3 regions of the Actinomadura sp. 7K534 genome follow, and region 1 is predicted to be linked to each of the others. Evidence: predicted binding sites of a transcription regulator. Region 1 holds the regulator's gene; each other region holds the start of a gene.
The links. Region 1 encodes HrcA, which represses chaperone genes, less so after heat shock. Its sites were predicted from a motif close to TTGGCACTCTCNNNNNGAGAGTGCCAA; they were not measured.
Positions count from the first base shown of each region.

Region 2: the regulator HrcA is predicted to act here: its motif matches at 4,182-4,208, upstream of E1266_RS27190 (FmdB family zinc ribbon protein).
Region 3: the regulator HrcA is predicted to act here: its motif matches at 3,416-3,442, upstream of groES (co-chaperone GroES).

Region 1 is NZ_SMKB01000031.1:32,065-40,682, reverse strand. Features, by position in the region: gene lepA (translation elongation factor 4) at 1-445, shown strand, start outside; gene E1266_RS09620 (DUF4870 domain-containing protein) at 498-848, opposite strand; gene E1266_RS09615 (hypothetical protein) at 1,168-2,574, opposite strand; gene E1266_RS09610 (hypothetical protein) at 2,662-3,576, opposite strand; gene E1266_RS09605 (hypothetical protein) at 3,761-4,216, shown strand; gene hemW (radical SAM family heme chaperone HemW) at 4,235-5,443, shown strand; gene E1266_RS09595 (DUF3097 domain-containing protein) at 5,560-6,405, opposite strand; gene hrcA (heat-inducible transcriptional repressor HrcA) at 6,654-7,667, shown strand; gene dnaJ (molecular chaperone DnaJ) at 7,669-8,618, shown strand, end outside.
Region 2 is NZ_SMKB01000177.1:6,120-14,737, reverse strand. Features, by position in the region: partial or broken gene E1266_RS27205 (SAF domain-containing protein) at 1-236, opposite strand, end outside; gene E1266_RS27200 (S-methyl-5'-thioadenosine phosphorylase) at 233-1,060, opposite strand; gene E1266_RS27195 (MMPL family transporter) at 1,202-3,331, opposite strand; gene E1266_RS27190 (FmdB family zinc ribbon protein) at 3,784-4,143, opposite strand; gene E1266_RS27185 (potassium/proton antiporter) at 4,306-5,790, opposite strand; gene E1266_RS27180 (2-hydroxyacid dehydrogenase) at 5,896-6,885, opposite strand; gene E1266_RS27175 (5-formyltetrahydrofolate cyclo-ligase) at 6,969-7,550, opposite strand; gene galU (UTP--glucose-1-phosphate uridylyltransferase GalU) at 7,584-8,507, shown strand; gene glp (gephyrin-like molybdotransferase Glp) at 8,534-8,618, shown strand, end outside.
Region 3 is NZ_SMKB01000305.1:720-7,319, forward strand. Features, by position in the region: gene E1266_RS33565 (apolipoprotein A1/A4/E domain-containing protein) at 1-1,473, opposite strand, end outside; gene E1266_RS33570 (SAM-dependent methyltransferase) at 2,102-3,319, opposite strand; gene groES (co-chaperone GroES) at 3,563-3,874, shown strand; gene groL (chaperonin GroEL) at 3,961-5,586, shown strand; gene E1266_RS33585 (sigma-70 family RNA polymerase sigma factor) at 5,901-6,488, shown strand; partial or broken gene E1266_RS33590 (hypothetical protein) at 6,512-6,600, shown strand, end outside.

The DNA of each region.
Region 1 (8,618 bases):
GAAGTCGCGGACCCGCGGGTACGCGTCGCTGGACTACGAGCCCAGCGGGGAGCAGGAGTCCGACCTCGTGAAGGTCGACATCCTGCTGCAGGGCGAGTCGGTGGACGCGTTCAGCCAGATCGTCCACAAGGAGAAGTCGCGCGAGTACGGGCTGATGATGACGTCCAAGCTCAAGGAGCTCATCCCGCGGCAGCAGTACGAGGTGCCGATCCAGGCGGCGATCGGCGCCCGGATCATCGCCCGGGAGAACATCCGCGCCATCCGCAAGGACGTCCTCGCCAAGTGCTACGGCGGCGACATCTCCCGCAAGCGGAAGCTGCTGGAGAGGCAGAAGGAGGGCAAGAAGCGGATGAAGACCATCGGGCGGGTGGACGTCCCGCAGGAGGCCTTCGTCGCGGCGCTGTCCACGGGCGGCGGCGAGTCCACCGACAAGGGGCGCAAGTAGGAACCGGCCCGGCGGGCCCCTGCCGAGGCAGGGGCTCCTGTAACGAGCGGTACTACTTCTTCAGCAGCGGCCAGGCGACGGCCGGCGGTACGCGGCGGAACTCGCCGCGGTTGGCGGCGCGGGCCGCGAACACGAGGAAGAACATCACGGCGGCCGTGAAGAGCAGCGGCACCCAGATGAGCACCTCGACGGCCAGTGACAGCAGACCGGCCACGAACCACACCGCGATGGCCGCGATGCCCATGTTGAGGCCCTGCACGGCGTGCCGGCGCACGAACGGTGAGCGCGCCTTGCCGACGTAGACGATGGCCGGTGCGATCGCCCCGACGAGGAACTGGCCCACGTACGCCATGAGCGACCACGTCTTCTCGTCGTCCGAGACCGGGCCGTAGTTGCCGGGCATCTGGGCTGTGCTCCCGCCAGGCTGTGGCTGCTGCCAGGCCGGGCCGGGCTGCTGGTGGGGCTGCTGCGGCGCCTGGTGGGGCTGCTGCGGTTGCTGCCAGAGGTTTCCGGGCTGCTGCCACGGAGCCTGCTGGGGCTGACCCTGGCCGGGCGACGGGGGAGGCCCGTAGGCCATGGCGGACGTCCTCTCCTAAGTTCGCTCTGCACGTTCGCTGTGCGACCTATTGGTGAAGTGTATGACTCCTTGGACGCACCCGGAGTTCGGGGAAGTTCCCGCTTTCCCTTAGCCCGTGGCCGGTTCTCGCCACAGGCGGCCTGTGTCAGCCCAGCCCGGGACGCCAGAGGACGGCCGACGGGTTCGCCCGCGTGAGCGTCACCGAGCCCTGCCACGAGACGGCCGACGGCTGCGGCAGATACGAGTCGTTTAGGAAGAAGCCCCGGTTGATCGAGGTGACCGTGGCCGGTGCGCCATTGTCGCCCAGCCCGACCGGCCTGCGCAGCGCCTCGATCGACGCGATGTCGGACATCGCCGTCCCTTCCGGGAGTTCGACGGTGGTGGCGACGGCGCCGTCGCGCTCGACCGACCAGGTCGGCTGGTCGTGGTCGGACCGGTAGAGCGTCGACGGGTCGGCCTTGAGCCGGACGCCGAGCGCCACACCCGGCGCCGACCCCCACGCGGTCGGCGCACCGGTCGTCTTGGCGAACTCGACGAACAGGTACGTGCGCTGGTCGCCGACCTCCCGCGTCGCCGGGTCGGACGGCTGCTCGATCTTCCCCTCGCGCACCATCTCCTGGGCCGCGACCCGGTACGTCCACGGGTCACGGTCCATGACGGCCTCGCGGGCGCGTCCCTGCGGACGGGTCCTGGACGCGTCCAGCAGGAAGCGGAGCGGCGGGTCAGGGGAGATGACGTCGCACATGTTGTTGTTCTCGGTGCAGGTCTGCAGGAGCGGGTGGTCGCCCTCGAAGCGGCCCGTGAACTGGAACGTCAGGTGCAGCGGCGCCTGGTAGACGGCGGTGCCGTCCACGCGCCCGCCCGACGCGTCCACCTCGACCCGGTACACCCATTCGATGTCGGTCGTGCGGCCCCAGCGGGCCATCAGCGCGGGGGTGTCCGTGCCGCCGTCCTCGTTGCTCCACACCATGGAGTACTCGATGACCCGGTGCCCGGGGGTCGCGGCCGGCCGCGTCTCGTGCCAGGCGAGCAGCGGGGTGTCGGTGGTGGCGTTCTGGTACGGGTTCCCGAACGGCCACCCCGTCCGCCCGACGACGATGGGGGCGTGCCGCAGGGCCAGTGCGTCGTCCGGCATCCGCACGCGGGTGCGCCCGAGCCTGACGCGGTCGGCCGCGGGGGCGCTGCCCTTGGCGAACCGCAGCGTCACCTCATGGTCGCCCTTCCGGACGTGCCCGAGGCCGAGGCTCCGGTCCACCGGGTCGGACGACGGGACGACCAGGTCGGTCACGTGGCGCCCGTCCACCGCGACCGACACCACGGCGGACTCGGCTCCCGCGCTGCCCCACGACACCCCGGGGGCGGACGCGGCGAAGGAGATCACGGCCTCGCCGTCCCGGGCGGCGGTGAACGGCAGCGACCGGGCGGGACCGCCGCGGTCGACGACGATCGTGCCGGCCGCCGCTGCACCGGCGGGCGCGGCGAGGGCGAGCGGAGCGCCGGCGAGGGCGGCACCGGCCAAGGCGAGCACGGCATGACGCGCACGGCTTCTCATGATCGCCGAAGCTAGACCGGCGGGGTCGCGATCCGGTGACGGCCCGATCCCCGCTGAGTGTCGGGTTGGCAGGGGCTCGCTCGGGGGTTAGGGCGCCTCGGCGGCGTCGGGCGTCCGGACCGGGCCCCACAGCGGCGCCGCCGCGGCCGGCGGCCGGAGGGACACGCCGGTGAACCGCTCCGTGGCGGCCTCCGCGTCGTCGGGTTCGTAGAGGGTGAGACCCGACGCGGGCAGCCGCGCCGTCCGGCCCCGCCGGACGATCTCGTGCCCGAGCTCCCGCAGCAGGGCGACGACGTCCCCGGCGGGCTCGTCGAGCAGGTCGACGCTCTCGAAGCGCGGCCGCAGCTCGGGATTGCCGCTCCAGCCGGGCGGCCGCAACGCGCAGATCTCCGCGAGCCGCTCCACGCCGTCCTCGTCCCGGACGGTGGACAGCGCGAGCCTCCCGCGCCCCACCCGGACGCTGCGGTGACCGGCCCAACCGCACAGCAGCGACGCCTCCGGCGGAGGGGTGCCGCAGCGCTCGGCGAGCGCGGCGAGGGTGCTCCAGGCGTCCGCGGCCCGCGTGGAGAACAGCAGGCTCGCGTCGGGCAGCAGCGCGCCGCGCCCGGGCTGCAGCGCGATCACGAACGGCGCGACCTGGCCGGGAAAGCGCGCCGGGTCGGCCTCCCGCAGCGTGACCAGGCCCTCCCACACGACGGGCTCGTCCACCGCGAACCAGGTGATGTCCGCCTCGACGCCGAGGTCGCGGAACGTGGCGTCGGTCAGCCGCTCCGCGACGACCTCGCGCAGCGTCTCCGCCGTCTCCGCGAGCCTGCGCCGCCACCAAGCCGGTTCCGGCCCGGACACCGCACCCGTCCGCCAGCGCGTGCCCGCCACGGGGAAGGACCGGCGCCGCTCGGCGCCCGCGGCGTCCACGATCACGTAGTGCCACCCGCCGGGCTCACCGCGGAGCACCACCCGCGCGGGCGCCCGTCCCCGCTCCGCCGCACCCTCATCCCGCATTCAGATGACCTTATCCACTGAGCTGTCCACTTGCTGTGTTTGTTTGCTTTGCCCGTGGCGCCGGCCCGATCGATGATCAATGCGAACGACACGGGGGCCGTGCGCTCGGCGCGGGTCCGTATATCGATACGGTCGGACGGGTACCGTTCCGATCGGCCGACATTGACGACCTCCCGGAGGTAGCGTGACCCACCCCGAGCAGGTTCTGCGTTCTCCGAAGGAGCGGGAGACGGTGAACGGCGCCGTCCGCGCGCTGCGATCCGCGGCCCCGTCCGGCTGGGAGAGGCTCGACTTCGAGTTCCGCGCCACGGTCGGCATCGACAGCGCCTCCCTGGAGGTCGAGGGCCCGGACGGAGAGCGCCGCCAGGCCATGCCTCCGGGCCAGGCCGTGGGCAAGATGGACGAGCTCCGCCGCGTCATGTACCGCCGCGACAAGGGCGCCTGGTTCACCGCCCGCCTGCAGATCGAGCGCTCGGGGCACTTCAGCGCGGAGTTCGACTACGACGGCGAACCCGACTTCACCCCGCCCCTGACGCCCTCCGCCTACGCGCTGGACCTGGACCGCTTCCCCCGCACCGAGGAGAACATCCCGGACTGGCTCCGCGACAAGCTCAACGCACCGGACAGAGCAGGCGGTTGAGCCGGGCAGACTTGAGGGGTGCCCTCAACTCTTCCCGATGGTGATCCCGTACCGGCGGACGGTGCGCTGCCCGGCCGTTCTCGGAAGGGGCTCGGGACGCGCCCGTTCGCGTTCTACGTGCACGTGCCGTTCTGCGTGACGCGGTGCGGCTACTGCGACTTCAACACCTATACGGCGACGGAGCTGGGTCCGGGTGCCGAACGCGATTCCTACGCCGACACGGCCATTGCAGAGGTGCGGATGGCTCGGCGAGTGCTGGGCGATGCCGACCTGCCCGTCGAGACCGTCTTCGTGGGCGGCGGTACACCGACGCTGCTGCCCGCCGACCACCTGGGCCGCGTACTCGACGCGATCAGGAACGAGTTCGGGCTGGCGGAGAACGCCGAGGTGACCACGGAGGCCAACCCGGAGTCCGTGGACGAGGCGTACGTGGCCAGGTTGCGCGAGGTCGGCTTCACACGCATCTCATACGGCATGCAGAGCGCGCGCGAGCACGTCCTCGCCGTCCTGGAGCGCAGCCACACGCCGGGACGCATCCCGCAGGTGGTCGACTGGACGCGCAAGGCCGGGTTCGAGCACATCAACCTCGACCTCATCTACGGGGCGCCAGGGGAGACCGACGACGACTGGAGGGCGTCCCTGGAGGCCGCCCTGGCGACGAAACCCGATCACGTGTCGGCGTACGCGCTCATCGTCGAGGACGGCACACGGCTCGCCGCGCAGGTCAGGCGAGGGGAACTGACCGCCCCCGACGACGACGCCATGGCCGACCGCTACCTGATCGCGGACGCGCTGCTGGCCGAGCACGGCCTGCGCTGGTACGAGATCTCGAACTGGGCCACCGGCGCGGACGCCGCCTGCCGCCACAACATGCTGTATTGGACGGGCGCCGACTGGTGGGGCGTCGGACCGGGCGCGCACAGCCACGTCGGCGGAACCCGCTGGTGGAACGTCAAGCACCCCGCCGCCTACGCCGCCCGTCTCGCGGAGGGCACGACCCCCGCCCACGCCCGGGAGGTCCTGGACGACGAGGACCAGCGCATCGAGCGCATCATGCTGGAACTACGCCTGGCCCAGGGCTGCCCCACCGACCTCCTGGACGACAAGGCGGTCCGCCAGGCCATCGACGACGGCCTGATCCAGCCGGCCCCCTACGAACAGGGCCGCGCAGTACTGACGAGACGCGGCCGCCTCCTGGCCGACGCCGTAACCCACACCCTGACCTGATCCGAGGCAACGATCACCCGGTTGCTTTTCCAGCGGCACGCCCACCCAAATGATCGCCCACGGGTCGTGCGGCCGGAGCGAGTGCGGCGAGCGCAGGCCGCACGACCCGCGGCTCGTCACGGGGGTTCCAGAGGGTCGCCCCCCTGGGCAGACACTGTGACGAAGTCGATTAGTTCTTCCACCCGGCCTAGTAGGGCTGGTTCCAGGTCTGTGTAGGTGTTCACCTTGCTCAGGATGTGTTTCCAGGCGGCGCCGGTGTCGTCGCCCCACCCCAGTTCGGCGACGATGCCCTCTTTCCATGGGATGCCGCGGGGAATGCGGGGCCAGGCAGGGATGCCGACGGCCGCGGGCTTGACGGCTTCCCAGATGTCGATGAACGGGTGGCCGGTGATCAGCACGTGGGGTGAGGAGACCTGGGCGGCGATCCGGGACTCCTTGGAGCCGTCCACGAGGTGGTCGACGAGGACGCCGAGGCGGCGGTCCTCGTCCGGGCCGAACTCCTCGACGATGGCGGGCAGGTCGTCGACGCCTTCGAGGTACTCGACGACGACGCCTTCGACGCGGAGGTCGTGGCCCCAGATCTTCTCGACCAGCTCGGCGTCGTGGACGCCCTCCACGTAGATGCGGCTCTCCTTGGCGACCCGGGCGCGCAGGCCCTGGACGGCGATGGAGCCGGACGCGGACCGGGCCGGCCCGCGGGGCGCGGCGCTCGGCCGGACGAGGGTCACCGGCTTGCCGTCGATCAGGAAGCCGGCCTTCGCGAGCGGGAACACGCGCCGCTTGCCGAAGCGGTCCTCCAGGGTGACGCCGAACTTGTCGCAGGCGACGACCGCGCCGCAGAAGCCGCTGCCGGGGTCCTCCGCGACCAGGCCGGGCTCGGCCGGGACCTCGGGGATCTGCCCCTTGCGCGGCCTGCGCCAGTCGCCGGCCAGCACGTCGTTTCCGTAGTCCTTACTCCGCACGGGTCCGCACATTAACCCGGCGAAGCGCCCGTGCGGCGTCGTTCCTCGTCCTTCGGCGTGGCGGCCGCGTCCGGTACGGGTAGGATCGCGCGACCGTGCGGGGTGGGCACGGGCACTCCGGACCGGCCTTCCGGGTCGTACACTTGGCACTCGGGAGTATTGAGTGCCAGCAGCGCGGGTGCGGAGGCCCCGGGGCCGCCGCGTTGAGCGATCGGGGGCCCATGGCAGGGGATGAAGGAGGTGACACGGTGCTGGACGACCGGAAACTGGCGGTCCTGCGCGCCATCGTCGAGGACTACGTCTCCACCAACGAGCCCGTGGGCTCCAAGGCCCTGGTGGACCGGCACAACCTCGGCGTTTCCTCGGCCACGATCCGCAACGACATGGCGGTGCTCGAGGAGCAGGGGTACATCGCCCAGCCGCACACCAGTGCGGGGCGCGTCCCCACCGACAAGGGGTACCGGCTGTTCGTCGACCGGCTGTCCACGATCAAGCCGCTGTCGGTCGCCGAGCGCCGCGCGATCGAGACGTTCCTGACGGGCGCCTACGACCTCGACGACGTCGTCGGCCGGACGGTGCGGCTGCTCGCCCAGCTCACCCGGCAGGTCGCCGTGGTGCAGTACCCGTCGCTGACCCGCTCGTCGGTGCGGCACGTGGAACTGGTGCCGGTCGCGGAGGGCCGGCTGCTGCTCGTCCTGATCACCAACACGGGACGGGTGGAGCAGCGGGTCATCGAGACGAGCGGCAACGTCTCGGAGGAATCGATCGGGCACCTGCGGGCGTTGCTCAACACGTGTCTTGACGGGCTCGGACTCGGCGATGTGCCGACGGCGGTGGCCGACCTCCCCGAGAAGGTCGGTCCCGCGGACCGGCCGCTCGCTGCGGCGGTGCTGTCGGTGCTGCTGGAGACGCTCGTCGAGAAGCACGAGGAGAAGATCGTTTTCGCCGGCGCCGCCAACCTGGCCGCCGTCGACTTCTCGCAGAGCCTGAGGGAGGTTCTCGTGGCGCTCGAGGAGCAGGTCGTGCTGATGCGGTTGCTCGGCGAGACCGGCGATTCCTCTACAGTTACGGTGCGGATCGGCACCGAGAACCCCGACGAGGGGCTCCGATCGACCTCGGTCGTCGCCGCCGACTACGGCGTGGGCGACCTGACACTGGCCCGGCTTGGTGTGCTCGGGCCTACACGCATGGATTACCCCAGCACGATGGGAGCGGTACGGGCAGTGGCACGCTACGTGGGACAGATCCTGGCGGGGTCGTAAGGTGGCCAACGACTACTACGCGACCCTGGGCGTCCGCCGGGACGCCAGCCCCGACGAGGTCAAGAAGGCGTACCGCCGGCTCGCGCGGGAACTCCACCCGGACGTCAACCCGGACCCGGAGACCCAGGACAAGTTCAAAGAGATCACCCAGGCCTACGAGGTGCTCTCCGACCCGAAGAAGCGCGAGATGTACGACCTCGGCGCGGACCCGTTCGCGTCCGGGGGCGGGGCGGGCGCCGGCGGCTTCGGCGGCGCCGGGTTCCCGTTCAGCGACATCATGGACGCGTTCTTCGGCACGGCGACGTCCCGCGGCCCCCGGTCCCGGGCGCGGCGCGGCCGCAACGCGACGCTGCGGGTGGAGCTCGACCTGAGCGAGACGGCGTTCGGGACGACCCGCGAGCTGTCCATCGACACCGCGGTCGCCTGCACCAACTGCGAGGGGTCGGGCTGCGCGCCCGGCACCCACCCCGACACGTGCGACACGTGCCACGGGCGCGGCGAGGTGCAGCAGGTCCAGCGCTCGTTCCTCGGCCAGGTCATGACGGCCCGGCCGTGCCCCGCGTGCGGCGGGTTCGGCTCGGTGATCCGCAACCCGTGCACCGAGTGCTCGGGCGACGGCCGGGTCCGCACCCGGCGCACCGTCAAGGTCAAGATCCCGGCCGGGGTGGAGAACGGCATCCACATCCAGCTCGCCGGCGAGGGCGAGGTCGGCCCCGGCGGCGGACCGCCCGGCGACCTGTTCCTGGAGATCGTGGAGCGGCCGCACCCGATCTTCGAGCGGGAGGGCGACGACCTGCACTGCACGGTCGAGATCCCGATGACGGCGGCGGCGCTCGGCACCAGCGTCACCATCGAGACCCTGGACGCCGCCGAGAGCGTCGACATCAAGCCCGGCACGCAGTCGGGGCAGGTCATCACGCTCTACAACCGGGGCGTGCGGCACCTGAACGA
Region 2 (8,618 bases), on a different contig from region 1:
AGGACGCGGCCGGTGCCGGAGCGGAGGGTGCCGGACGGGACGGCGGCGGCCGGCAGGGCCACGCGGCGCAGGTCGGACGGGGTGAGCGTCGTCCCGGCGGGCAGGTCGCGGGCGGCGGCGAGGACGCGGACGGACGGTGCCGGCCCCGGCCGCAGGGCCAGCAGGGCGAGACCGGCGGCGGCCGCGGCGAACAGCGCCGCCAGGGGCCGCCGCAGCCGGGCTAAGCGGGCGCTCACGGCAGTTCCAGGGGGAGCTTCATGCCGTCCAGGGCGTTCGGGCAGGGGCAGGTGCGTTCGGCGGGCAGGGCCTTGACGACGTCGCCCACGAGGGTGCGGAGGCGGCCGATGTTCTCGCCGAAGACGCGGAGCACCTCGTCCATCGTGACGCCCTCGCCCTCCTCGATGCCCGCGTCGAGGTCGGTGACGAGGCACAGGGAGGTGTAGCAGAGCGCGAGTTCGCGGGCGAGGACGGCCTCGGGGTGGCCGGTCATGCCGATCAGCGTCCAGCCCTGGGCGGCGAACCACTGGGACTCGGCCCGGGTCGAGAAGCGCGGTCCCTCGATGACGACGAGGGTGCCGCGGTCGGCGAGGTCCCAGCCGGCGGTCTTCGCGGTCTCCGCGGCGGTGCGGCGGCCCGCCGGGCAGTACGGGTCGGAGAACGACACGTGCACGGCGGCGCCGTGCTCGTAGTACGTCTGGTCGCGTCCGGACGTCCGGTCGACGATCTGGTCGGGGATGCCGAGCGTGCCGGGGCCGTGGCGAGGGGTGAGGGAGCCGACCGCGCTCGGCGCGAGCACCTGCCGGACGCCGAGCGAGCGCAGTGCCCACAGGTTGGCCCGGTAGGGGATCTTGTGCGGCGGGAACCGGTGGTCGCGGCCGTGCCGGGGGACGAACGCCACGCGGCGGCCGGCCAGCTCGCCGACCGCGATGGGATCGCTCGGCGGCCCGTACGGGGTGTCGACCCGCACTTCCTCGATGTCGTCCAGGAACGAATAGAAACCGGAGCCGCCGATGACTCCGATCTCGGCGGCGGGCGCTGCGGCGGAAGGCTGTGAGGACATGGCGCAGACACTAGCCAGCCCGCCCGTGCACCCGGGAGACCGTCCGCACATTGTGGATAACTTCCCGGGGCGCGCAGAAGGGGCCCGGTCGGGACCGGGCCCCTTCGCATCCCCGCGCCGGAGCCGGGGCTTACCGGCGTCTCAGCCCACCGGGTCCAGGACCTTGGGCGGGGTGGGGACGGGCTCCTCCCTGGCGAGGCGGCTCGGCGCCCAGATCCGCCGGCCGAGGTCGTGGGCCAGGGCCGGGAGTAGCAGGGATCGGACGATGAACGTGTCGAGCAGCACCCCGAACGCCACCGCGAAGCCCATCTCGACCATGAACACCAGCGGCAGCGTGACCATGGACGCGAACGTCGCCGCCAGGACCAGGCCCGCCGAGGTGATCACCCCGCCGGTGACGGTGAGCCCGCGCTGGATGCCGCGGCGGGTGCCGAGCGTCTGCGACTCCTCACGGACGCGGTGCATCAGGAAGATGTTGTAGTCGACCCCCAGCGCGACCAGGAAGATGAAGGCCAGCAGCGGGAATCCGGGGTCGGCGCCCTCGAAGCCGAAGCCGTACTCGAAGATCACCGCGCAGGCGCCGAGCGAGGCCAGGAACGACAGCACCACGGTCCCCATCATCAGCAGCGGGGCGACGACGGCGCGCAGCAGCGCGACGAGGATCAGGAACACCACGGCCAGCACGATCGGGATGATCACCAGGTTGTCGCGGTCGGAGGCCCGCTGGATGTCGAGCATCGTCGCGCTGTAACCGCCGACCTTGGCATCGGCGCCCGGGACGCCGTCCACGGCGGTGCGCAGCCGTTCGACGGTCGCGCGGGCGGCCGCGCCGTCGGCCGGGTCCTTCAGCGTCGCCTCGTACCTGACCAGGCCGTCCGCCGTGGCGGGCGGTCCGACCTCGGCGACCCCCGGAGTTCCGCGGACGGTGTCGGCGAGGGCGCCGGACGCCGATGCCGCGCCGATGACGACGGCCGGGGCGCCCGATCCGGCGGGGAAGTGCCGGGCGACGACCTCCGAGCCCTGCACCGAGTCGGGGCGTCCCGTGAACATCCCCGCGTCCGACGTCCCATCGGTCTTAAGCGAGCCCAGGCCGAGGCTGAGGACGACCAAGCCGAGCATGGTGGCGGCCCAGAGCGCGCGCGGACGCCTGCCGACGAGATCTGCGATCCGGCTCCAGATGCCGTGCTCCGCGTCGTACGCCTCCGGCCGCAGGTATTTGGCGTCGTAGCGGGGGATCAGCGGCCAGAACAGCCAGCGGCCGCAGATGACGAGGAGGGCCGGCAGCAGCGTGGTCATCGCGGCGAGGGCGGTGAGGATGCCCGCGGCGGCGACGGGGCCCATCCCGGCCGTGGAGTTCATCTCGGCGAGCAGCAGGCACAGCAGGCCGGCGGCGACGGTGGCGGCGGACGCGAGGATCGCCGGTGCGGCGCGGTGCAGCGCGAAGGCCATGGCCTCGTGCCGGTCCTCGTGCCGGTGGAGTTCCTCCCGGTAGCGGGCGACGAGCAGCAAGGCGTAGTCGGTCGCGACACCGAATACGAGGACGGTCAGGATTCCCGCGCTCTGGCCGTTGACGGTGAGGTCCCCGTACTTGGCGAGCAGATACACCAGCGACTGGGCCAGCCCAAGAGCGAAGAGGGCGCTCAGTACGGGAACGAACCACAGCATGGGGCTGCGGTAGATGATGAGCAGGAGGACGATGACGACGGAACCCGCGGCCATGAGCAGGAACCCGTCGATGGACTCGAAGACCTCGATCTGGTCGGCGCCGCTTCCGGCGGGCCCGGTGACGTACGCGGAGAGGCCGGGAGGGCCGCGCTTGGCGATCTCGCGTGCCTCGTCCACGGCACCGACCACGTCTTCGTCTTCCAGAGGTACGAGGGTCTGGAGGGCTTTGCCGTCCTTGGAGGGGATCGGCCCCTGCGCCTTCTGCGCGCCCGGCAGGCTCTGCAGCGCGGAGACGTCGGACTCGGCCTTCGCGCGGTCCTCCGCCGTGATGCCCCCGGCGCGCTCGTAGACGACGACCGCGAGCATGGTCTCGTCCGTGCGGAACTGTTCGTCCAGTGCGACGACCTGGGTGGACTCCGCTCCGTCGGGGAGCCAGGCCGCGGCCTCGTTGTTCTCGACGTCGCCGAGCCTGCCCGCCAGGGGTCCGAGGGCGGCCAGCAGGACGACCCACAGGGCCAGCACGGCCCACTTGGTGCGCCGGCCGGCGATCAGTCCGGCCAGGCGGTGGGCCCACGTCCTGGGGGGAGCCGGGCTCTGTCCGCTCATGGTTCCTCTCCTGTTATCGAGATATATCGCGTCTTCGGAAATCTCTCGCCTGTCGAGACGAATGTCAAGTACTATCGCGAAATTTCCGGCGAGTCTCCCGCTCCGGTCACAGACCAGGGACTCACGGCCGCAGAGCTGAACGCGCAGGAGAGGGAGCTCTGTCCGGGGCCTCTCCCAGCACCTCAATCGTCTTATGGACGACCCCTGCCGCGCCTCAGGCGCGAGGCTTGATCGCGGCTACTGCGCGCGGGGTAAGACCGCACCCGCGGATAGGTCTTGAGATGGAGAGGCGGCATAGCCGGTAGGCACCAGCGGCGGAGGACGCCCTCCTACCGGACGGCAGGGGCGGCCCACCGGCACGCGGCCGGGATCAGGGCATGACGATAGCCGGGGGACCCGTACGGCCTGCGCGGACCACGCGCGGCGGATCCCCCGGTGGGAGCCCTAGAGAATCAGGCGACCTTCTCGGAAGAGGAGGAGGACTTGCTGGAGGACGACGAGGAGTCGCTCCCAGAAGACGACGAAGACGTGTCCGACTTGGCGGAGCCGGAGCCCGAGCCGGACTCCCCGCTCGAAGAGGACCCGTTGGCCGAGGACCCGTTGGCCGAACCGCCCACCGTCGAGCTCTTGCCGGAGCCGCGGCTGTCGGTGCGGTAGAAGCCCGACCCCTTGAAGATGATCCCCGCGGCGGAGAAGACCTTGCGGAGCCTGCCGCTGCACGCCGGGCATTCGGTCAGCGCGTCGTCGCTGAACTTCTGCACGATCTCCAGAGGCTCGCCGCATTCGGTGCAAACGTACTGATACGTCGGCACGGTTCCTCCTCGCTGACTCAGCCCGGCTGAGCCCCGGACTGGCACTCATCATGAACGACTGCTAAATGGTACCCGGGGCTGCAACACGTTTCGCCCCCGGCCTGTTCCCAGACCGGTCTCCGTCCGGCAAGCCCGCGAAGCCGATCTCCCGCGCGGAGCCGGTCACGTGCCCGTCTCCCCGAACCATCCGGCCAGCCGTCCCTTGCGGCTCACCGCCCGCAGACGGCGTTCGGCGGCCTCCCGTACGGCGTCGGTGGTCACGACCAGGAGGGTGTCACCCGCCTGCAGAGGAGTGGTGGGCTCCGGGACGAAACTGGACCCGTTGCGCACGATCAGCGTGACGGACGCGCCCGGCGGCAGCCGCAACTCGAAGATCTCCACGCCGCTCAGCATGGAGTCGGCCGGGATCCGCACCTCCAGGAGGTCGGCGTGCAGCTCCTCCAGGGGCGCCGCCTCCACGTCCAGCTCCCGCGTCTGCTCGTCGCTGTTCAGCCGGCACAGCCGCGCCGCGAGCGGCAGCGTCGGCCCCTGCAGCAGCGTGAAGACGACCACGATCGTGAAGACGATCGAGAAGATCCGGCCGGACTGCTCGACCCCCTGCACCATCGGGATGGTGGCGAGGATGATCGGGACGGCGCCGCGCAGCCCGGCCCACGACGCGAAGATCTTCTCTCCCCACGACATCTTGAACCCCACCGTCGACAGCGCCACCGACACCGGACGGGCGACCAGCAGCAGCACGAAGCCGATGAGCAGCGCGGGCACGATCTGCCCGGGCAGTTCGCTCGGGGACGCCAGCAGGCCCAGCATCACGAACACGCCGATCTGGGCCAGCCAGGCGATGCCCTCGGCGAAGCCGCGGGTCGCCGGACGGTGCGGCAGCCGGGAGTTGCCGAGGACGAGCGCGGCGACGTACACGGCGAGGAACCCGCTGGCGTGCATCAGCGACGCGACGCCGTAGGAGGCGACGGCCAGGGAGAGGACGGCGATCGGGTAGAGGCCGGAGGCGGGCAGTGCGATCCGGCGCAGCCCCTGTGCCCCGAGCCAGGCGATGGCGACGCCGACGACGGCGCCCGCGGCCAGCTCGTAGACCATCAGTCCGAAGAGCTCGGCGAGGTTGGGCGCGGTGGCGTGGGTGCTGAGCGCGATGACGATGATCACGACGGGGGCGTCGTTGAAGCCGGACTCGGCCTCCAGCAGCCCGCACAGCCGGGACGGCAGCGGCAGCCGCCGCAGCACCGAGAACACGGCGGCCGCGTCGGTCGGGGCGAGCACCGCGCCGAGCAGGAACGCCGGCCGCCAGTCCATGCCGATCAGCCACATGGCGGACAGCGCCACGATGACGATGCTGATCAGCGTGCCGATGGTGGAGACCACGATCGCGGCGGGCACCGCGGAGCGGACGCGCCGCCAGTCGGTCGTGACACCGCCCTCCGCCAGGATCAGGACGAGGGCGGCGAAGCCGAGCATGTGGGCGAGCTCGACGTCTTCGAAGTTGATGTGCAGGGGGCCCGACTCGCCGATGAGGAGGCCGAGCCCCATGTAGACCAGGAGGGACGGCAGACCGGCCCGGTGGGAGAGCCTGACCGCGAGGATAGCGCTGAGTACGAGGGTGGACCCGAGGAGTAGCCAAATGTCGAGATGCACATCCCACCCTTCGCGGGGCCTTCACCATGGATCGTTTAGCAATCCTATTCATTCACGGGACGAACGCACATTTGCGGTTGAGGGACGCCCCGCCCCGTAAGCCGACTATCGCCGCGTGACCTGCGGCTTCAGCCCGTTGATCACATTTTGCACCTCGTGTCCCCGGACGGCCGCGGTGACGTTGTCGCGCACGACCGAGACCAGGTTCAGCTGCGACTGGATCGACGCTCCCGCGGAGTGCGGAGACAGCAGGACGTCCTCGTGGCCGCGCAACGGGTGCCCCTCCGGAAGGGGCTCCTCGTCGAACACGTCAAGGGCCGCCCCGGCCAGCCGTCCCGACTCCAAGGCGGCGAGGATCGCGTCGTCAGGTGCGATGCCCCCGCGCGCCACGTTCACCAGCAGCGAGCCCTCCGGCATTAGGGCGAGACGTTCGGGGCCGATCAGACCGCGCGTTTCGTCCGTCAGCGGTAGGGCGAGCACAAAGATGTCGGAAGAGGCGAGCAGATCGTCCAGTTCCCTGTACTGGGCCACGGCTTCAGGGCGCGGACGCCTCGTCCAGTAGGAGACGGTGCAGCCGAGCGCGGCGAACAGCCGCGCCGCCTCCGCACCGATCGCGCCGAACCCGACGATGCCGACGCGCTGCGTGTGGATCTCCCGGGGCCGCCGGGCGATCACGTCCGGCTGCGGCCAGCCGCCCGCGCGGACGCGCCGGTCCGCCCAGGCGAGGTGGCGGCACAGCGCGAACGCCGCGCCCACCGCCCACTCGGCGACCCCGCGCGCGTTGAAGCCCGCCGCGTTCGCGACCGGCACGCCCGCCGCCGTCAGCGCGGCGACGTCGAGGCTGTCGGTCCCGACGGCCGGCATCTGGACGAACGCCAGCCGCCGCGCGGCCCGCACCGCCCCGGCGTCCAGTGCCAGCCGGGCGCTGAAGTCGCCGATCACGATGTCGGCGTCCGGGAGCGCGGCGAGCAGCCCGGCGCGGTCCCTGGTCTGCGGGAACGTCACCTCGGCGACGTCCCCGAGCGGCTCGAACAGCCGCCGGACGATCTCGTCCGCGATCGGGGGCAGCGACAGGATCCGCCACGGCGCCGTCATCTCGAACCTCCCGTTTCACCAGCCCATGACCGCCTTCGGGCGATCTTGCCCCCAACTCTAATGAGCCGCCGGGGGGCGTTCCGTCAGCCGAAGCGCAGCAGCCCGTCGGACGGGGTGGCGGCGGCGCGGACGCGCCGGTCGTGCGGTTCGGCCGGGACCGTCGGCAGGACCTCCGAGTCGTACAGCGGCGCCACGGTCAGGATCGCCGGGCCGACGCGGGCGAGCGCCCGGTCGTAGGAGCCGCCGCCGCGCCCGAGCCGCATGCCGGTCCGGTCGGTGGCGAGCGCGGGGACGATGACGACGTCCGCGCTGGCCACGGCGCCGGGCCCGCGGGGCGGCTCGGACGGCTCCAGGCATCCCCGCGGCCCCTCGACGAGCGAGTCGGGGCCCTCGTAGGACGCCCAGTCGAGATCGCCGTCCGGGAGCACGCGGGGGAGGATCACGTACGCGCCGCGCTTCCACAGCGCGAACAGCAGGCCGCGCGTGTCCGGTTCGGTGCCGATCGAGACGTACGCCGCGATGGTCCCGGCCATCTCGACCTCGGGGACCGACAGCAGCGCGTCGCGTATCGATCTCCCGGCCGCGGCGCGGTCGTCCGGCGTCATCGCCGCACGCCTGCGGCGCAGCTCGGCTCGTAGGTCGCTCTTGGAAACGATGTCCTGCACGCTGCCGTCCTCGTGGGTGGCTAGGGTCTGTACATGGCCGACAATGCACCTGTGCTCAAGGCGGTCGTCCCGGCGGCCGGGCTCGGTACCCGATTCTTGCCCGCCACCAAGGCGACTCCCAAGGAAATGCTGCCCGTCGTCGACAAGCCGGCGATCCAGTACGTCGTCGAAGAGGCGGTCGACGCCGGCCTCAGCGACGTCCTGATGGTCACCGGCCGCAGCAAGCGGTCCATAGAGGACCACTTCGACCGGGCGTACGAACTGGAGGAGGCGCTGCGGGCCAAGGGCGACGACGAGCGCCTGGAGGCCGTGCACGAGTCCAGCGACCTGGCCATCATGCACTACGTCCGCCAGGGCGAGCCGCGCGGGCTCGGGCACGCGGTGCACTGCGCCCGCCAGCACGTCGGCGACGAGCCGTTCGCCGTGCTGCTCGGCGACGACATGATCGACGCCCGCGACAAGCTGCTGCGGCGCATGATCGAGGTGCGGCGGCGGCACGGCGGCAGCGTCGTCGCGCTGATGGAGGTCGAGCCCGACCAGGTCTCGGCGTACGGGTGCGCGGCCATCGAGGCGACGGACGAGGACGACGTCGTCCGGATCTCCGACCTCGTCGAGAAGCCCTCCGCCGAGGAGGCGCCCAGCAACTGGATCATCATCGGCCGCTACGTCTGCGACCCCTCGGTGTTCGACGTCCTGGAGAAGACCCCGCCCGGGCGCGGCGGCGAGATCCAGCTGACCGACGCGCTGCGCACGCTCGCCGACACGCCCGCCGGCCAGGGCGGCGGCGTCTACGGCGTCAAGTTCCGGGGACGCCGCTACGACACGGGCAACAAGCTCGAATACCTGCGGACCGTCGTCCAGTTCGCCGTGGAACGCCCCGACCTGGGGCCCGAGTTCCTGCCGTGGCTGCGCGAGTTCGTCCGCGAGCACGACGCGGCGGGCTCCGGGGACGCGTGACGGCACGCCATGCTGGGTCCGTGGGCATGAGATCGGTAGACGAGCACCTGACGGAGATCCTCGGCAGCGTCGCGGCGCTGCCGCCGCTCGACATGGCGCTGCTGGAGGCGC
Region 3 (6,600 bases), on a different contig from region 1:
CTTGGCGAACTCGGCCTGCGCGGCCTCGGCGCGCCGTCCGGCCTCGTCCTGCATGCCCTCCACGCGCCGCGCGAACTCGTCGTGGACCCCGCCGACCTGCCGCGCGACGTCCTCCTGCATGTGGCCCACCTGCTTGGTGACGTCCTCGTGGATGCTGCCGACCTGCCGCGTGACGTCGGCGTGGATGTCGCCGATCCGCTTGCCGACGTCCTCCTGGACGCCGCTGACCTGCCGGGACACCTCGTGGTGGACGGACTCGACCTGCTTGGCGACGTCGGTGTGGACCGACTCGACGCGGCGGGAGACCAGGTCGACCTGCGTGGTGAACTCCTCCAGCGCGCTGTCCACCCGCTTGGTGACCTCCTCGTGGATGCCCTCGATGCGCTTGCGGACGTTCTCGTGCACGTCCTCGAACCGGCGGGAGAACTCGTCCATCCGCTTGGCGACGTCGCTGTAGGCCGTCTCGGCGATCTGCGACATGGTCGCCTTGACCTCGTCGCGGTCGGGCCGGGCGCGCAGCTCCTCGATCAGCGGGTCGACCGCCTCGGCGAGGTGCTTCTCCAGCGCGTCGAAGCGGTCGCCGTACTCGGCCGCCGGCCGCTGCGCGATCTCGTTGAGCAGCCGGTGCAGCTCGGCGATCTCCAGGGTGGCGGGCAGCCGGCCGATCCGCTCGCCGACGCCGTCGATGCGGCCGTCGATGCCCTCGAACCGCCCGTCGAGGCCGTCCATCTTGCCGGACAGCCCCTCGAGGCGCCCGTCGACGCCGTCCAGCCGGCCGTCCAGGCCGTCGAGCCGCCCGCCGACGCCCTCGACCCGTCCGCCGACCGCCTCCAGGCCCTGCTCCATGCGCTCGGCCATCTCGCCGAGCGCCTGGTCGACCCGAGCCGTGACGCCGTTGATCGAGTGCTCCAGCCGCTCGGACCGGTGCCCGAGTTCCGCCAGCGACTTGTCGAGCCGGTTGAAGCGGACGGACGCGGCCTCCATGCTGCCCTGGAGCTTGTCCAGCCGCTTGGTCATCTCGTCCATGCGCTGCGACGCCTGCTGCGTGGCGTCGGTGATGTGCTGCGCGGAGTCGAGGACGGCCTGGATGCGCGTGAGGCCCTCGTCGACGTTCTCGGCGACGACGCCGACGTCGGCCCACAGCGCGGGCAGCTCGGCCACGGGCTTGACCCGGTCGCCGAACGCCTCCAGGTGCTCGGCGAGGCCCTCGGCCCATTCCGGGGGTTTGCCGGCCAGTTCGTCGACCTGCCCGCGGACGCTCTCGATCTGCCCGGTCAGCCCGCTGAGCTCCCGCTCGCGGACCTCGCGCAGCAGCCACTCCATGCCCTCCAGCCGCTGGCGGATCTCGTCGAGGACCTGACCCTGTGAGCGCTGTTCATAGACGTGGTCCTGCGCCGCACGGGCGAGCAACTCCCGCATCCGATCCGAGACCGGTTGACCCCCCGTCTGCAGGAAGTTGTGATTCGTTTCCACCCGATGCTCCTTCGTGTGCCGGCGCGACGAAATGACGCACGGCAAATGAATCTCTGGAGTGGCCACTGTAGTGCGTGTGGAGCGCGGCTATTACGGGTAGCAGAGAACATCGTGAGTTCTGTTGGATGCGCCTGTTATCCCAATGGGGCGAATAGTGAATGATCGCCGAACGCGCGAAGATCAAGCGTTGTGCGGCTATCAAGAAGATCATGGGGATGTGCACGGTGGCCGGGGGTGCGCGGGACGGCCTCCACCCGGTGTTCTGTCCGTACATCTCGCCCAACATCGGTAGTTCGCGAACCGCCGAGCCCTACGCAATGGCCCACGCGTGTTCGTGCGGCGTGATGCCCGGCGGTCGGTGGCGGGCCATTTTGATGACGTATTCGGGGGCGCCCTGGTCCCGGTCGCTGAACATGTCTTGGTGTTTCCCCGCCCGGTGAGTGCGGCGGGCCGATTGGCGGGCCGGAGCACGCCCTTGCCGGGTATGCGCCGTCCATGGCGAAGGCAATGCCGGAAAGCGCCGATGATTTGCGCGGCCATGGTGCGCCGCGCGCCCTCCCTTGGCATTGCCCCGTCCCGGGGAAGATCTTTGGACTCGATCCCGGGGCGGCCCGCCGGTCCGGGCGGGTCAGGCCCGGACGGGACGGGTCAGCAGCGCCACCGGGGCGTCGCCGACGCGGGTCACGACCAGCGTCAGCCCGGGTGCGCCGCGGGGCGCGCGGCGTCCGGCGAAGCCCAGGTCGCGGCGCAGCCGGTCCACGTCGACCGCCGAGCCGCGCTTCTTCACGGTGAGGACGCCCGTGCCGCGCCGGCGCAGCTCCGCGCGCAGCCGCTTGACCGAGAACGGCAGCACGTCCTCGACCTCGTACGCGGCGGCGAACGGGGTGGGGCGCAGCTCATCGGACGTGACGTAGGCGATGCGGGGGTCCGCGAGCCCGCCGCCGACCAGCTCCGCGACCTCGGCGACGAGGTGGGCGCGGATCACGGCGCCGTCCGGCTCGTACAGGTAGCGGCCCCAGGGGCGTACGTCCGGGGCGCCCAGATCGTGGGGGGTGAGCGTCGCGACCTGTGGATCGAGGTCGGCTGAGAGCAGGGTGGCCCGCCTGCCGGTCTCCCCGGCGAGCCCGCCGAGCCACAGGGCGGCCTCCTTGACCTCGCCGCCGACAGAGATCCACTCGGCTTCCGCGCCGTCCGGGACGGCCTCGTGCGGTATCCCCGGCGCGACCTTGACGCAGGCGGAGGGCACCCGGCCGGCCAGCCCCAGGACGACGTCCAGCGGCGGCTCATAGGAGCGGGGGTCGAAGATCCGGCCTCGGGCAGTGCGTCGTCCAGGGTCGGCGAAGACCGCGTCGAAGCCCTCGGGATCCGCCTCGGTCGCGTCACCCACGCGGACAGAGGCGAGATCGTCCAGGCCCAGCGCGGTGATGTTCGCCCGCGCCACCTCGGCGGTCAACGGGTCGAGCTCTACTCCGACACCGGAGAGCCCCGCACGCGCACGTGCGATGAGGTCCGCCCCTAGGCCGCACCCCAGTTCCAGGACACGCGCGCCAGACAGCCGGTCCGCGAACCGCCTCGCGCGATAGGCGGCCACACTCCCGCGGGTGGCCTGCTCCAGTCCGGTCTGCGTGAAGTACATGCGGTCGGCGTCATCGCCGAACTTGGCCCTGGCCCGCTGCCGCAGCCGAACCTGCGTGAGGGCCGCCGACACGAGGTCCGCATCGTGCCGCTCGCGCAGCCGGGACGTCGTCGCGAGCAGCCCGTCCTCGCTCACGTCCATGCCCGACGCCTCGTCGAGGAGCGCCTGGCCGGCGGGCGTGGCCAGGGCCAGGAACGGGACGATCTCCATGGTGGGGAAGTTAGCGGGCGGGGTACGGCGGGCGGCGGGTTTCCGGTCTGCTCGTGTCCGTGTTGACGGGCTACCGGGCACGGAATAGTCTCCAGACTGGCACTCTCCTGCTGAGAGTGCCAACACAGCGACAAAGGTCGGTCTGGCACCCGCGACGACAGGCCGGTCCAGGGTCGCCTCTTCTGCCACATGTGCTGGCCGGCCGACTGCGGCCGGCCGAGGACCAATCGAAGGGGAGGTCAGATCGTGACGACCGCCACCAAGGTCACTCTCAAGCCGCTCGAGGACCGCATCGTCGTCCAGCCGCTTGAGGCCGAGACCACCACCGCGTCGGGCCTGGTGATTCCGGACACCGCCAAGGAGAAGCCCCAGGAGGGCACCGTCCTTGCCGTTGGCCCGGGTCGCGTCGACGACAAGGGCGAGCGCGTCCCGGTCGACGTCAAGGTCGGCGAGGTCGTGCTCTACAGCAAGTACGGCGGCACCGAGGTCAAGTACAACAACGAGGAGTACCTCGTCCTCTCGGCGCGCGACGTGCTCGCGGTCATCGAGAAGTAATCACCGAGACGTGATGCATCCGCCCCGGTCGGCGCCGCCTTCGGCGGGGCTGCCCGGGGCGGAATCGCGTGAAGAGGAGAATCCGCATGGCGAAGATCCTGGAATTCGAGGAGGACGCTCGCCGGGCTCTTGAGCGCGGCGTCAACGCTCTCGCGGACGCCGTGAAGGTGACGATCGGCCCGCGCGGCCGCAACGTCGTCATCGACAAGAAGTTCGGCGCGCCGACCATCACCAACGACGGCGTCACCATCGCCCGCGAGGTGGAGCTGGAGGACCCCTACGAGAACCTCGGGGCCCAGCTCGCCAAGGAAGTGGCGACCAAGACCAACGACATCGCGGGCGACGGCACCACCACGGCGACCGTCCTCGCGCAGGCGCTGGTCCGGGAGGGCACCCGCAACGTCGCCGCCGGCGCGTCGCCGCTGTCCCTCAAGCGCGGCATCGACACCGCCGCGCAGTACGTCGCCGACCAGCTCGTCAAGTCGGCCCGCGAGGTCGAGGAGAAGGGCGAGATCGCGCACGTCGCGACCATCTCCGCGCAGGACCCGCAGATCGGCGAGCTGATCGCGGAGGCGTTCGAGAAGGTCGGCAAGGACGGCGTCATCACCGTCGAGGAGGCCCACACCATGGGCCTGGAGCTGGAGTTCACCGAGGGCCTCCAGTTCGACAAGGGCTACCTGTCGCCGCACATGGTGACCGACCACGAGCGCATGGAGGCCGTCCTGGACGACGCCTACGTGCTCATCGTGGACGGCAAGATCTCCAACGTGCAGGAGTTCCTGCCGCTGGCCGAGAAGGTCGCCCAGACCAAGAAGCCGCTGCTCGTGGTGGCCGAGGACGTCGAGGGCGAGGCCCTGGCGCTGCTCGTCGCCAACAAGATCCGCGGCACGTTCACCTCCGTCGCGGTCAAGGCGCCGGGCTTCGGCGACCGCCGCAAGGCGATGCTGGGCGACATGGCCGCGCTGACCGGCGGCCAGGTCGTCAGCGAGGCCATCGGCCTCAAGCTCGACGGCATCGGCGTCGAGGACCTCGGCCGCGCCCGCCGCATCACCGTCACCAAGGACGCCACCACGATCGTCGACGGTGAGGGCGACGCGGAGGAGATCACCGCGCGGATCAACCAGATCAAGGTCGAGATCGAGAACTCCGACTCCGACTGGGACCGGGAGAAGCTGCAGGAGCGGCTGGCCAAGCTGGCCGGCGGCGTCTGCGTGCTGCGCGTCGGCGCCGCCACCGAGGTGGAGCTGAAGGAGAAGAAGCACCGCCTGGAGGACGCCGTCTCGGCGACCCGCGCGGCGATCGAGGAGGGCATCGTCGCCGGCGGCGGCGCGGCGCTCGTGCACATCGCCAAGGAGGGCTTCGAGGCGCTCGGCCTGACCGGCGACGAGGCCACCGGCGCGGAGGCGGTGCGCCGCGCGCTGGACGAGCCGCTGCGCTGGATCTCCGAGAACGCCGGCCAGGAGGGCTACGTCGTCGTCTCCAAGGTCCGCGACCTGAAGGCCGGCCACGGCTACAACGCCGCCACCGGCGAGTACGGCGACCTGATCGCCCAGGGCGTCATCGACCCGGTGAAGGTGACGCGCAACACCGTCACCAACGCCGCCTCGATCGCGGGCATGCTGCTCACCACCGAGGTGCTCGTGGTGGACAAGCCGGAGGAGGAAGAGGACACCGCCGGCGGCCACGGCCACGGTCACGGCCACGGCCACTGAGAACCGCCGCACCGGACGGCGTCTCGTCCGGAAAGCGTCTCCCGAGACCCTCGCCCGTTCCGGGCGGGGGTCTTGGTTTTGAGGCGTGCGGGCTGCGTGACTCGTCGTGCTTCCCTGGGTGCGATGTGTAGTAACGCCAGAATCGCTCCAGCACTGTGACCATTCCGTTGTAAAGGACGGTGGAGACACGCCCGGGAGTGCTGGGCATCATGCTTGACGTGACCGAGGGAAGCTACGCCGGGACCATGGCCGCGCGCGCTGTCGACCCCTCGGGAGGGCCAGCGCCTCCGCCGTCCCACGACACCGGCCGTGGAATCCGCGTGCTCCGCGCGGCGCAGGCGGGCGACGGCGACCTCAAGGAGCTGACCAGTCTCGCCGTCCAGGGCGACCCGGGCGCCATCGAGGTCCTGATCGCCGAGGTCCGCCCCATGATCGTCCGGTACTGCCGGGCGCGCCTCGGACGGGTCTCCGGCCAGTACCACATCGCCGACGACGTGGCCCAGGAGGTCTGCATCGCCGTCCTGGCGGCCCTGCCCCGCTACCGGGACATGGGCCGGCCCTTCGTGTCCTTCGTCTTCGGCATCGCCGCCCACAAGATCGCCGACGCGCTGCGCAGCGCGGTCCGCGCGGCCGTGCCCACCGAGGACCTGCCGGACGGTCCCGACGACCGGCCCGGCCCGGAGGAGACGGTGGTCCGCTACATCGAGGCGCAGCGCGCCCGCGACCTGCTGACGCGCCTCCCCGAGCACCAGCGGGAGCTCGTCCTGCTGCGCGTTGTGGCGGGCCTGTCGGCCGAGGAGACCGGTAATGTGCTGGGCATGTCCGCGGGGGCGGTACGGGTGGCGCAGCACCGGGCCCTCGCCAGGCTCCGGGCGATGGCCAGAGAGGAGTCGATCGCTTGACGGAGCGCGGCCCCTTCACTGGCATGCGGGGAGCCCCGGATCCGGCCGAGCCGTCGAACCCCGGCGAGACCCGCGTGCCCGCGAGCGGTCCACCCGGCACCGCGGACCTCGG